Regions from separate parts of the Streptomyces sp. NPDC050147 genome, predicted to be linked through region 2. Evidence: riboswitches for the same ligand, from Rfam matches in the RefSeq annotation. Region 2 holds a riboswitch; the other holds the start of a gene.

Region 1 (5,112 bases), on a different contig from region 2:
TCCAGCGGCGTCTCGGGCGAGGTCTTGAGGATCACCGGGCAGCCCGCGAGCAGGGCGGGCGCCAGCTTGGCCGCGGCGGTGAACTGCGGGACGTTCCACGGGACCACGGCCGCCACGACGCCGACCGGCTCGCGCCGCACGAGGATCTTGCCGAGGGCCCCGTCGCGCGCCTCCTCATACGTGAAGTTCCGGGCGACCGTGAGCGCCGAGTCCCAGACCATCATCGCGGCGAGGGCCTGCACCATCACGCTCGATGTGTACGGGGTGCCGTTCTCGGAGCTGATGACGCGGGCGATCTCCTCGTGCCGCAGGGCGAACGCGTCCTTGATCCGGGTGACGATCTCGATGCGCTCGTCGAGGGTCATCCGGGGCCAGGGCCCCTCGTCGAACGCCTTGCGCGCGATGGCGACGGCCCGGTCGACGTCGGCGGGCGCGGCGTGCGGCACCCGCGCGAAGACCTGGCCGGTGTGCGGCGAGACCACCTCGATGACGTCCTTGCCCAAGGGGTCCACCAACTCCCCGCCGATGAAAAGCTGTCCGTGTTCCACGAGCTCGGTCATGGCTGACTGCCTCCTGCGGGATTCCGCCTGCGCGGCCATCTTTCTGACACTGTTTCAGAACTGATACCAGTTCTAGTTCCAGTAGTCCACGGAGAGCAAGGTTCAGGCAGCCGTTCAAGTGGGCTGACGAAACAGTCGACTTGAGCGATCATTGGAACTAGTTCTAGTTATGCTGACCGAGGCCGTGGTCGTGGCCGCGCAGCGACGAGAGATGAGGGCCCCGATGACGCAGGTGACCGATCCGCGGGTGACCGAGCACGGCGGGGGCGTATGGAGCATCAAGGTCCCGATTCCGGACAATCCCCTGGGCTTCACCCTCGTCCACCTCCTGGACACGGACGCCGGTCCGGTCCTCATCGACACGGGCTGGGACGACCCCACGTCCTGGGACTCGCTCGCCGACGGTCTCGCCGCCTGTGGCACGTCCGCCGACGCGGTGCACGGCGTCGTCATCACCCACCACCACCCCGACCACCACGGCCTGTCGGCCAAGGTCCGCGAGGCATCGGGCGCGTGGATCGCGATGCACGAGGCGGACGCGTCGGTCGTACGCCGCACGCGGACCGGACCGCCCGCACGCTGGTTCGACTACATGGTGGAGAAGCTGACGGCCGCGGGCGCCCCCGCCGACCACCTGGCCCCGCTCCTCACCGCCCGCGACGCGGGCCGCGCGCCCCGGCTGCCCGGCATGGCAGCCGCGCTCCCCGACCGCGACATCACCCCGGGCGAGCTGCTCGAACTGCCGGGTCGCAGGCTCCGCGCCATCTGGACCCCCGGCCACACCCCGGGCCATGTCTGCCTGCACCTGGAGGAGGAGCACCCGGCGCGGCTGCCGGGCCACGGCCGGCTGTTCTCCGGGGACCATCTGCTCCCCGGGATCACCCCGCACATCGGCCTGTACGAGGACCCGGACGACGCGACCATCACCGATCCCCTCGGCGACTACCTCGACTCCCTGGAGCGCGTCGGCCGCCTGGGACCCGCCGAGGTGCTTCCCGCCCACCAGTACGCGTTCACCGACGCCCCCGCCCGCGTGCGCGAGATCCTGGTCCACCACGAGGAGCGCCTCACCGACCTGCTCGCCCTCCTCGCCGAGCCCCTCACCGCTTGGCAGCTCGCCGAGCGGATGGAGTGGAACCGCCCCTGGGCCGAGATCCGCTACGGCTCACGGAACATCGCGGTCTCCGAGGCCGAGGCGCATGTGCGGCGCCTGGTGAAGCTGGGGCGCGCGGAGGCGGTGGGCAACGATCCGGTGCGGTACCGCGCGGTGTGAGCTCCGGCCGGGGGCGGGCGCCCCGGGCCGCTCCCCCTACGGGCCGGTAGAGTGGCCTCCGTCGTCATCATGCCCGTACAGGGGGAAGCCGGTGCGAATCCGGCGCTGACCCGCAGCCGTATCCGCAGTTCACCGAGCTGACGGAGAGCCGGAATGCCCGGTACGAAGCATGACCGGCTCGCTTCATCGGGGCCCCCGATGAACGGCACCGTCGAGGTATACGGAGCCGGAGCCGCCCGGTGCCCGTGCCCGCTACGCGCCCGTGCTGCCCCGCTCCCCGCAGTGAGAGGCACCCGCCGCATCATGAACGTTCGCCGCAGCGCAGCGGTCCTGGCCGCCGTCGCCGTGTTCGGTTCGGCCGCCGCCCCGGCCGCCTTCGCGGACACCGCGTCCCCGTCGCCCTCCGCCAAGCTGCCCTCCGGTCTCTACGGCGACGCGGACCCCAAGTTCGACGGGGTGTTCCGGCAGTCGTACGCCCTGCTCGCCCAGGACTCGGCCGGTGTGAAGCCCGCCGCGAAGGCCGTCGACTGGCTCACCGGCCAGCAGTGCCCGAGCGGCGGTTTCGCCGCGTACCGCGCCGACGCGGGCGAGCCGTGCGACTCCAAGACGATGTTCGACAGCAACGCGACGGCCTCCGCCGTGCAGGCGCTCGCCGCGCTCGGCGGTCAGCAGAAGACGGTCGACAAGAGCGTGGGCTGGCTGAAGTCGGTGCAGAACAAGGACGGCGGCTGGGGCTACAGCCCCGGCATGGACTCCGACGCCAACTCCACCGGCATCGTGATCGGCGCGCTCGCCGCGGCGGGCGAGAAGCCGCAGTCGGTGAAGTCGCAGGACGGCAACTCTCCGTACGACGCGCTGCCCGCCCTCTCCATGAGCTGTGGCAAGGACGGCGGCGCCTTCGGCCTCGCGGACGTCAAGTCCGGCAAGCTCTCGCCGAACGCGGACGCCACGGCGGCCGGTGTCCTCGGCGCCCACGGCAAGGGCCTGGTCGTCGACGCCGCCGAGAAGAAGGCCGCCGCCCCGAAGTGCGCGAAGGCCGACACCGCCGAGCAGGCGGCGGCGAACGGCACCGGCTACCTCCTCAAGACCCTCGCCAAGGGCGACGACCACCTGATGTCGTCGATGCCCGGTGCCAAGAACATGCCCGACCTGGGCAACACCGCGGACTCCGTGCTCGCGCTCGCCGCGGCCGGTCAGCCCGAGCAGGCCGAGAAGTCGGCCCAGTGGCTGGCGAAGAACTCCGCGGACTGGGCCGAGAAGTCCGGCCCCGCCGCCTACGCCCAGCTGATCTTCGCCGCCCGCGCTTCGGGCCTGGACCCGCGCGACTTCGGCGGCGCGGACCTGGTCAAGCAGCTGAACGCGCAGGGTCCGGCCCCGCAGGCGACCGAGCAGGCCGCCGAGAAGAAGGACAGCGACGACGGCGGCGTGAGCATCTGGTGGGTCATCGGCGTCGGCATGGTCGCCGGTATCGGCATCGGCTTCCTGTACAGCGGCAACAAGAAGAAGCAGCAGCTGTGACGCGGGGTCGCGCGCGGTGGGGACGCCTGGTGGCCGTGGCGTTCACCGCCGCCCTGCTCGGCGTCCTCGCCGCCGCCCCCGCCCAGGCAGCCGGTTACCGCTACTGGTCCTTCTGGGACCGGGACGGCGCGAAGTGGGCGTACGCGAGTCAGGGGCCCAGCACCGCCCGCCCCGACGACGGTGCCGTGCAGGGCTTCCGGTTCTCGGTGTCCGACGACTCGCAGGACTCCGCGAAGCCGCGCGGCGCCGCGGACTTCGACACGATCTGCGCCAAGACCCCCGCCAAGGACGACCGCAAGCGGATCGCCCTCGTCATCGACTTCGGTACGCCGGGCGACGCCCCTGACGGGGAGACCCCGCCGAAGCCGCGTACCGCCTGCGCGCGGATCGCGGACGACGCGACGAGCGCGGACGCGCTCGCGGCGGTCGCCAAACCCCTGCGCTATGACAGCAACGCGCTGCTGTGCGCCATCGCCGACTACCCGAAGTCGGGCTGCGGCGAGCAGGTCTCGGGCAACGGCCGCTCGCGGGACGCCGAGGAGAAGCCGGACGCGAGCAAGGAACAGGGCGACTCCGGTGGCCCCTCCGTCGGGCTGATCGCCGGCGTGGCCGCCATCGCCCTGCTCGGCGCCGCCGCCGTATGGCAGGCACGCCGCCGACGCGGCTGACCGCACGATGACCGATCACCCGAGCACCGCTCCCGGTGCGCTGCGGCGGCGCCTTGCCCCCCAGGCGCACCGGAGCAACGCGCTGCACCCCGGCGCCTGGTGGGTGTGGGCGCTCGGGCTCGGCGTCGCCGCGTCGCGCACCACCAATCCCCTGCTGCTCGGTCTCCTCATCGGGGTCGCGGGCTATGTCGTCGCGGCGCGTCGCACGTCGGCCCCGTGGGCGCGCTCGTACGGCGCCTTCGTGAAGCTCGGCCTCGTCGTGATCGCGATCCGGCTCGTCTTCGCCGTCGTCCTCGGCTCCCCCATCCCCGGTACGCACGTCATCGTGACGCTCCCCGAAGTGCCGCTGCCCGACTGGGCGAAGGGGGTGCGGATCGGGGGCCGGGTGACGGCCGAGGGGCTGCTCTTCGCGCTCTACGACGGGGTGCGCCTGGCCGGGCTCCTCATCTGCGTCGGCGCCGCCAACGCCCTGGCCAGCCCGGCCCGGTTGCTCAAGTCGCTGCCGGGCGCGCTGTACGAGGTGGGGGTCGCCATCGTCGTCGCGATGACCTTCGCGCCGAACCTGATCATGGACGTGCAGCGCCTTCGCGCGGCGCGACGCCTTCGGGGGCGCGCGGACAAGGGCATCCGGGGGCTGCTCCAGGTGGGTCTTCCGGTCCTCGAGGGCGCGCTCGAGCGGTCGGTGGCGCTGGCCGCGGCGATGGACGCGCGCGGCTTCGGGCGCACCGCGCCGGTTCCGGCCGGGGTGCGCAGGGCGACGGCGTTCCTGACGCTCGGCGGCCTGATGGGCGTCTGCGCGGGTACGTACGGGCTGCTCTCCGCGGACGGCACCGGCTATGGTCTGCCCGTCCTGGCCGCCGGTCTCGTCGCCGCCCTCGCCGGACTCCGCCTCGGCGGCCGTCGCTCCGTCCGCACGCGCTACCGCCCCGACCCGTGGGGCGTGCGCGCCTGGCTCGTCGCCGGGTCGGGGGTCGCGGTGGCGGGCCTGATGCTCTGGGCCGCCTCGTACGACGCGTCCGCCCTGCACCCCGGGGTCGTCCCCCTGACGGCGCCGACGTTGCCGCTGTGGCCCGCGGCGGCCGTCCTCGTCGGG
Region 2 (5,112 bases):
CGAGCCCGTGGAGAAAGGGTCCGTCGACGAGGGTGCGCCCTGGATGCGGGGCCTGCACGCCGACGCGGGCTATTTGCTGTACCGCCTCGGCCTGCGCTCGGGGCAGCTCTTCAACGCGGCGCTCCAGAGATCCGGCCTGCGCCTGCGCCACTACGCGCTGCTGCGCTATCTGGCCACCGTGGAGGGCGCGGCACAGCGCGAGCTGAGCCAGGAGCTCGGTTACGACCCCAGCGCGATCGTCGGCCTGGTGGACGACCTGGAACGCCTCGGCTTCGTCGAACGCCGCCCCGCCCCCGACGACCGCCGCCGCCGCATCGTGGCTCTCGCGCCCGCGGGCCACGACTTCCTGCGCGACTCGGACGAGGTGGCCCACGGGGTCACCGACGAGCTGCTGGCCCCGCTCGGCCCGCAGGAGCGGGAGATGCTGCATGAGCTGCTCTCGCGGATGGCGCATACGGGGGGCGGGGCCTGACCCCCCCCGTATGCCCGGATCATCGGTCAGGAGCGCTCCGGCAGCTCCGCCCGCACCTGCCGCGCCGCCGCGACCAGGTTCTCCAGGGAGGTCCGGGTCTCGGGCCAGCCTCGGGTCTTGAGACCGCAGTCGGGGTTCACCCACAGGCGCTCCGCGGGGATGGCCTCAAGTCCCTTGCGCAGCAGGGCCGCTGCTTCCTCGACGCTCGGTACGCGCGGGGAGTGGATGTCATAGACGCCCGGGCCCGCCTCGCGCGGGTAGCCGTGCTCGGCCAGTTCGCGGGCCACCTGCATGTGCGAGCGGGCCGCCTCCAGGCTGATGACGTCGGCGTCGAGATCGTCGATGGCCCGGACGATGTCGCCGAACTCGGCGTAGCACATGTGCGTGTGGATCTGCGTGTCCGGCCGCACGCCACTGGTGGTGAGACGGAAGGACTCCGTGGCCCACTCCAGGTACGCGGCGTGCTCGGCGGCGCGCAGCGGCAGCGTCTCGCGCAGTGCGGGCTCGTCCACCTGGATGACCGAAGTGCCCGCGGATTCCAGGTCGCCGACCTCGTCGCGCAGGGCGAGGGCGACCTGGCGCGCGGTGTCGGCGAGCGGCTGGTCGTCGCGTACGAAGGACCAGGCGAGCATCGTGACCGGGCCGGTGAGCATGCCCTTCACGGGGCGGTCGGTGAGGGAGTTGGCGTACGAGGTCCAGCGCACCGTCATCGGTTCGGGCCGTGAGATGTCGCCCGCGAGGACCGGCGGACGCACGTAGCGGGTGCCGTACGACTGGACCCAGCCGTGCTGCGTGGCGAGGTACCCGCTGAGCTGCTCGGCGAAGTACTGCACCATGTCGTTGCGTTCGGGCTCGCCGTGCACCAGGACGTCGATGCCCGCCTTCTCCTGGAAGGCGAGGACCTCGCGGATCTCCGAGCGAATGCGTTCCTCGTAGCCGTTCGTGTCGATACGGCCCGCCCGCAAGTCGGCCCGTGCGGTGCGCAGTTCCGTGGTCTGCGGGAAGGACCCGATGGTGGTGGTGGGCAGCTGGGGCAGGCCGAGGCGGGACCGCTGGGCCGCCGCACGCTCCGGATAGGGGTGTGCGCGGCGGGCATCGGCGCCCGTGACGGCGGCGACGCGGGAGCGCACGGCCGGGTCGTGCGTGAGGGCCGAACCCGACCGCGAAGCCAAGTCGGCGCGGTTGGCCGCAAGCTGCGCCGTGATGGCGCCCGCGCCCTGGGACAGACCGCGGGCCAGCGTGGCGATCTCGGTGGTCTTCTGGTGGGCGAAGGCCAGCCAACGGGCGACCTGCGGGTCGATGTCCCGTTCGGCGGTGGAGTCCAGCGGGACGTGCAGCAGGGAGCAGGACGCGGAGACGTCGACCCGGTCGGCGAGGCCAAGGAGCGTGCCCAGCGTCGACAGGGACTTCTCCAGGTCGTTGATCCAGATGTTGCGGCCGTCGACGACGCCTGCCACCAGACGCTTGCCGGGGAGCCCGCCGACGGCGGCCAGGTCTTCAAGCTGGCTGGTGGCGGCCCCCGTGAAGTCCAGCGCGAGCCCCTCGACCGGCGCTTTGGTGAGCACCGCGAGAGCCTCGCCGAGCCTGCCGAAGTAGGAAGCGACGAGGAGTTGAGGACGGTCGGTGAGCGCGCCGAGGTCGCGGTAGGCGCGGGCGGCGGCGTTGAGCTCCGCCGGGGTGCGGTCCTGGACCAGGGCGGGCTCGTCGAGCTGCACCCACTCGGCGCCCGCGGCGCGCAGGTCGGCGAGGACCTCCGCGTACACCGGCAGCAGGCGGTCCAGGAGCGTGAGCGGCTCGAAGCCGGCGGCCACGCCGGGCGCGGGCTTGGCGAGCAGCAGATAGGTCACCGGGCCGACGAGCACCGGGCGCGCGGCGAGACCGAGCGCGACGGCCTCTTTGAGCTCGGCGACCTGCTTGGCGGAGTCCGCGTCGAAGACGGTGTCGGGGCCCAGCTCCGGTACCAGGTAGTGGTAGTTGGTGTCGAACCACTTGGTCATCTCCAGCGGCGCCACGTCTTGTGTGCCGCGGGCCATCGCGAAGTATCCGTCGAGGGCGTCCGCGTCGACCGCCGTGCGGTGGCGCCCGGGGACGGCGCCGACCATGACGCTGGTGTCCAGGACGTGGTCGTAGTACGAGAAGTCGCCGGTCGGCACTTCATGGACGCCGGCGTCGGCCAGGCGCCGCCAGGTGGACCGGCGCAGGCGCGCCGCGGTCTCCCGGAGGGCGTCGGCGCTGACGCGGCCCTTCCAATAGCCCTCGACGGCCTTCTTCAGTTCCCGGTCGGGGCCCTGGCGGGGGTAGCCGTACACGGTGGCCCGTGCTGCCGCGGCCGCGGACTTCGCTGTCACGGAAATCTCCTTCGCGAGATGACTCCTGAGAATCCCGGGACGGGACACGGACGCGAAGGGATGACGAACCGGGCGGACCTACGCGCGCCACCGGCGCGGTGCTCCACCTGATCTGTACGCCGACCCGCCCACGAGGTCACCGGGATGTCCGCACGTGAGGGATCACATGCGGGCAACGGGCAGGTCTTCGGACTCGCGGGCACATCTGCCGAGGCAGATCCCTACTGGCCGTCGCTTCCCGGGTCCGCGCTCGGACCCAGTGCTCATGACGGCGGTCGTTCCCACTCACCGCTGCGGGGCAGTCCCGGATTTCCACCGGGTTCCCTCTTGCGACGCGCCTGCCTGGCGGACAGGGCGAACCAGTTGCACGGATCAGGCTAGAGGGTGATCGGCTTCTTGGGGCAGTACTGATCACATTCCGGACCGTGAGGTGAGACACGGGACCAGCGGTGGTGGCGGGGAGGGAAAGGGCTCCCGGAAAGCGTGGGGCACGTCGGTGCGCGCGAGCCGATGCACAGGGGCTGACCAGGGGCGTACGCCCCTGGTCGCGTGTGCTCGCGCATGCCACAGGTGGAGCGGCCCCGCAAGTTGTCAGGCCACTCGATTGCGCACTAGGGTCACCACGCCTTGGTGCTCGGGAAATCCGGTGTGATGCCGGTGCGGCCCTCGCCACTGTGATCGGGAAGTCCGGCTCCAGCCCTCGCGGCAGCCACTGGGTGCGACACGCGCCCGGGAAGGCGGAGTCCGGTCGGTACGACCCGTCAGCCAGGAGACCGGCCAAGGCGCGTTGTCCATCCACGAGGTGCTGGAGAGGGTCTGCTTAGCCATGCACATAGCCGAGGGTTTCCTCCCACCGGCGCACGCGATCGCCTGGGGCGTAGCGTCCGCGCCGTTCGTCGTCCACGGAGTCCGCTCCCTCACCCGTGAGGTCAAGGAACACCCGGAGAGCACACTGCTCCTGGGTGCGTCCGGAGCGTTCACCTTCGTCCTTTCCGCGCTGAAGATCCCGTCCGTCACGGGCAGTTGCTCGCACCCGACGGGGACCGGGCTCGGCGCGATCCTGTTCCGGCCACCGATCATGGCGGTGCTGGGCACCATCACTCTGCTGTTCCAGGCGCTGCTGCTCGCCCACGGCGGGCTCACCACCCTGGGCGCCAACGTGTTCTCCATGGCGATCGTCGGGCCATGGGCCGGATACGCCGTCTACCGGCTCCTGAAGCGGTACGACGCGCCGCTCATGGTCGCCGTGTTCTGCGGCGCGTTCGTCGCCGACCTGTCCACCTACTGCGTCACCAGCGTCCAGCTCGCCCTGGCGTTCCCGGATCCCGGCAGCGGATTCATCGGCGCTCTGGGCAAGTTCGGCGGCATCTTCGCCGTCACGCAGATCCCCCTCGCGGTCAGCGAGGGACTGCTCACCGTCGTGGTGATGCGGCTGCTCGTGCAGTCGAGCAGGGGCGAGCTCACGCGGCTCGGCGTGCTGCTCCAGGGCAAGAAGCCGTCCGCGAAGGCGGACACCGGCAGCAAGACGGAGACCGAGACGGGGGCCAGCGCCTGATGAGCCGGAACGCGAAGATCAATACTCTGCTGCTCCTCGTCGTCGCCGCGCTCGCGGTACTGCCCTTGGCGCTCGGTCTCGGCGACGACGAGAAGGAGCCGTTCGCCGGGGCCGACGCCCAGGCCGAGACCGCGATCACCGAGATCGAGCCGGATTACGAGCCCTGGTTCTCACCGCTGTACGAACCGCCCTCCGGGGAGGTGGAGTCGGCGCTCTTCGCGCTGCAGGCGGCGCTCGGCGCGGGCGTCCTCGCGTACTACTTCGGTGTGCGCAAGGGGCGCCGTCAGGGGGCCGAGACGGCGCGAGCCGAGGCGGCCGCCGCGGAGCCGACCGCCGGCGAGGAGAGCACCCGGGCCGGGACCGGGCAGGTCTGACCCGGCGTGCTGCCCATCGACGCGGCGGCGCACAGCAGTCGCTGGCGCCGCCGCCACCCCGTGGACAAGGCCGTGCTCGGGCTCGGCCTCACCGTCCTTGCCATCTCCCTGCCGCCGTGGCCGGGAGCTGTCCTGGTGCTTGTCGCCGCGCTCACCGTGCTGCTCGGACCGGCCGGTGTGCCGCCGCGCAAACTGTGGCGCGCCTACCGGGTCCCCCTCGGTTTCTGCGTCACCGGCGCGCTGACCCTGACCGTGCAACTCGGCGGGCCCGAAGGGTTCGTCACGCTCGCCGACGGCGGCCCCGCGCGGGCGGGCGGGCTGCTCCTTCGCACGTCGGCGGCCTCCCTCGGCGTCCTGCTCTTC

What was found. A riboswitch is a leader RNA that binds a small molecule or an ion and turns the genes downstream of it on or off. The one in region 2 is predicted to bind cobalamin.
Region 1: linked by a shared signal. The riboswitch ahead of AB0I94_RS01945 (prenyltransferase/squalene oxidase repeat-containing protein) and the one ahead of AB0I94_RS19905 (energy-coupling factor ABC transporter permease) in region 2 are both predicted to bind cobalamin.

What each region holds. Positions count from the first base shown of each region.
Region 1 covers NZ_JBFALJ010000001.1:426,975-432,086, forward strand. The annotation lists gene AB0I94_RS01935 (aldehyde dehydrogenase) at 1-560, opposite strand, end outside; gene AB0I94_RS01940 (MBL fold metallo-hydrolase) at 784-1,833, shown strand; cobalamin riboswitch at 1,887-2,013, shown strand; gene AB0I94_RS01945 (prenyltransferase/squalene oxidase repeat-containing protein) at 2,137-3,351, shown strand; gene AB0I94_RS01950 (SCO2322 family protein) at 3,378-4,019, shown strand; gene AB0I94_RS01955 (energy-coupling factor transporter transmembrane component T) at 4,027-5,112, shown strand, end outside.
Region 2 covers NZ_JBFALJ010000012.1:92,699-97,810, forward strand. The annotation lists gene AB0I94_RS19895 (MarR family winged helix-turn-helix transcriptional regulator) at 44-472, shown strand; gene metE (5-methyltetrahydropteroyltriglutamate--homocysteine S-methyltransferase) at 499-2,820, opposite strand; cobalamin riboswitch at 2,981-3,199, opposite strand; cobalamin riboswitch at 3,432-3,617, shown strand; gene AB0I94_RS19905 (energy-coupling factor ABC transporter permease) at 3,647-4,375, shown strand; gene AB0I94_RS19910 (energy-coupling factor ABC transporter substrate-binding protein) at 4,375-4,749, shown strand; gene cbiQ (cobalt ECF transporter T component CbiQ) at 4,756-5,112, shown strand, end outside.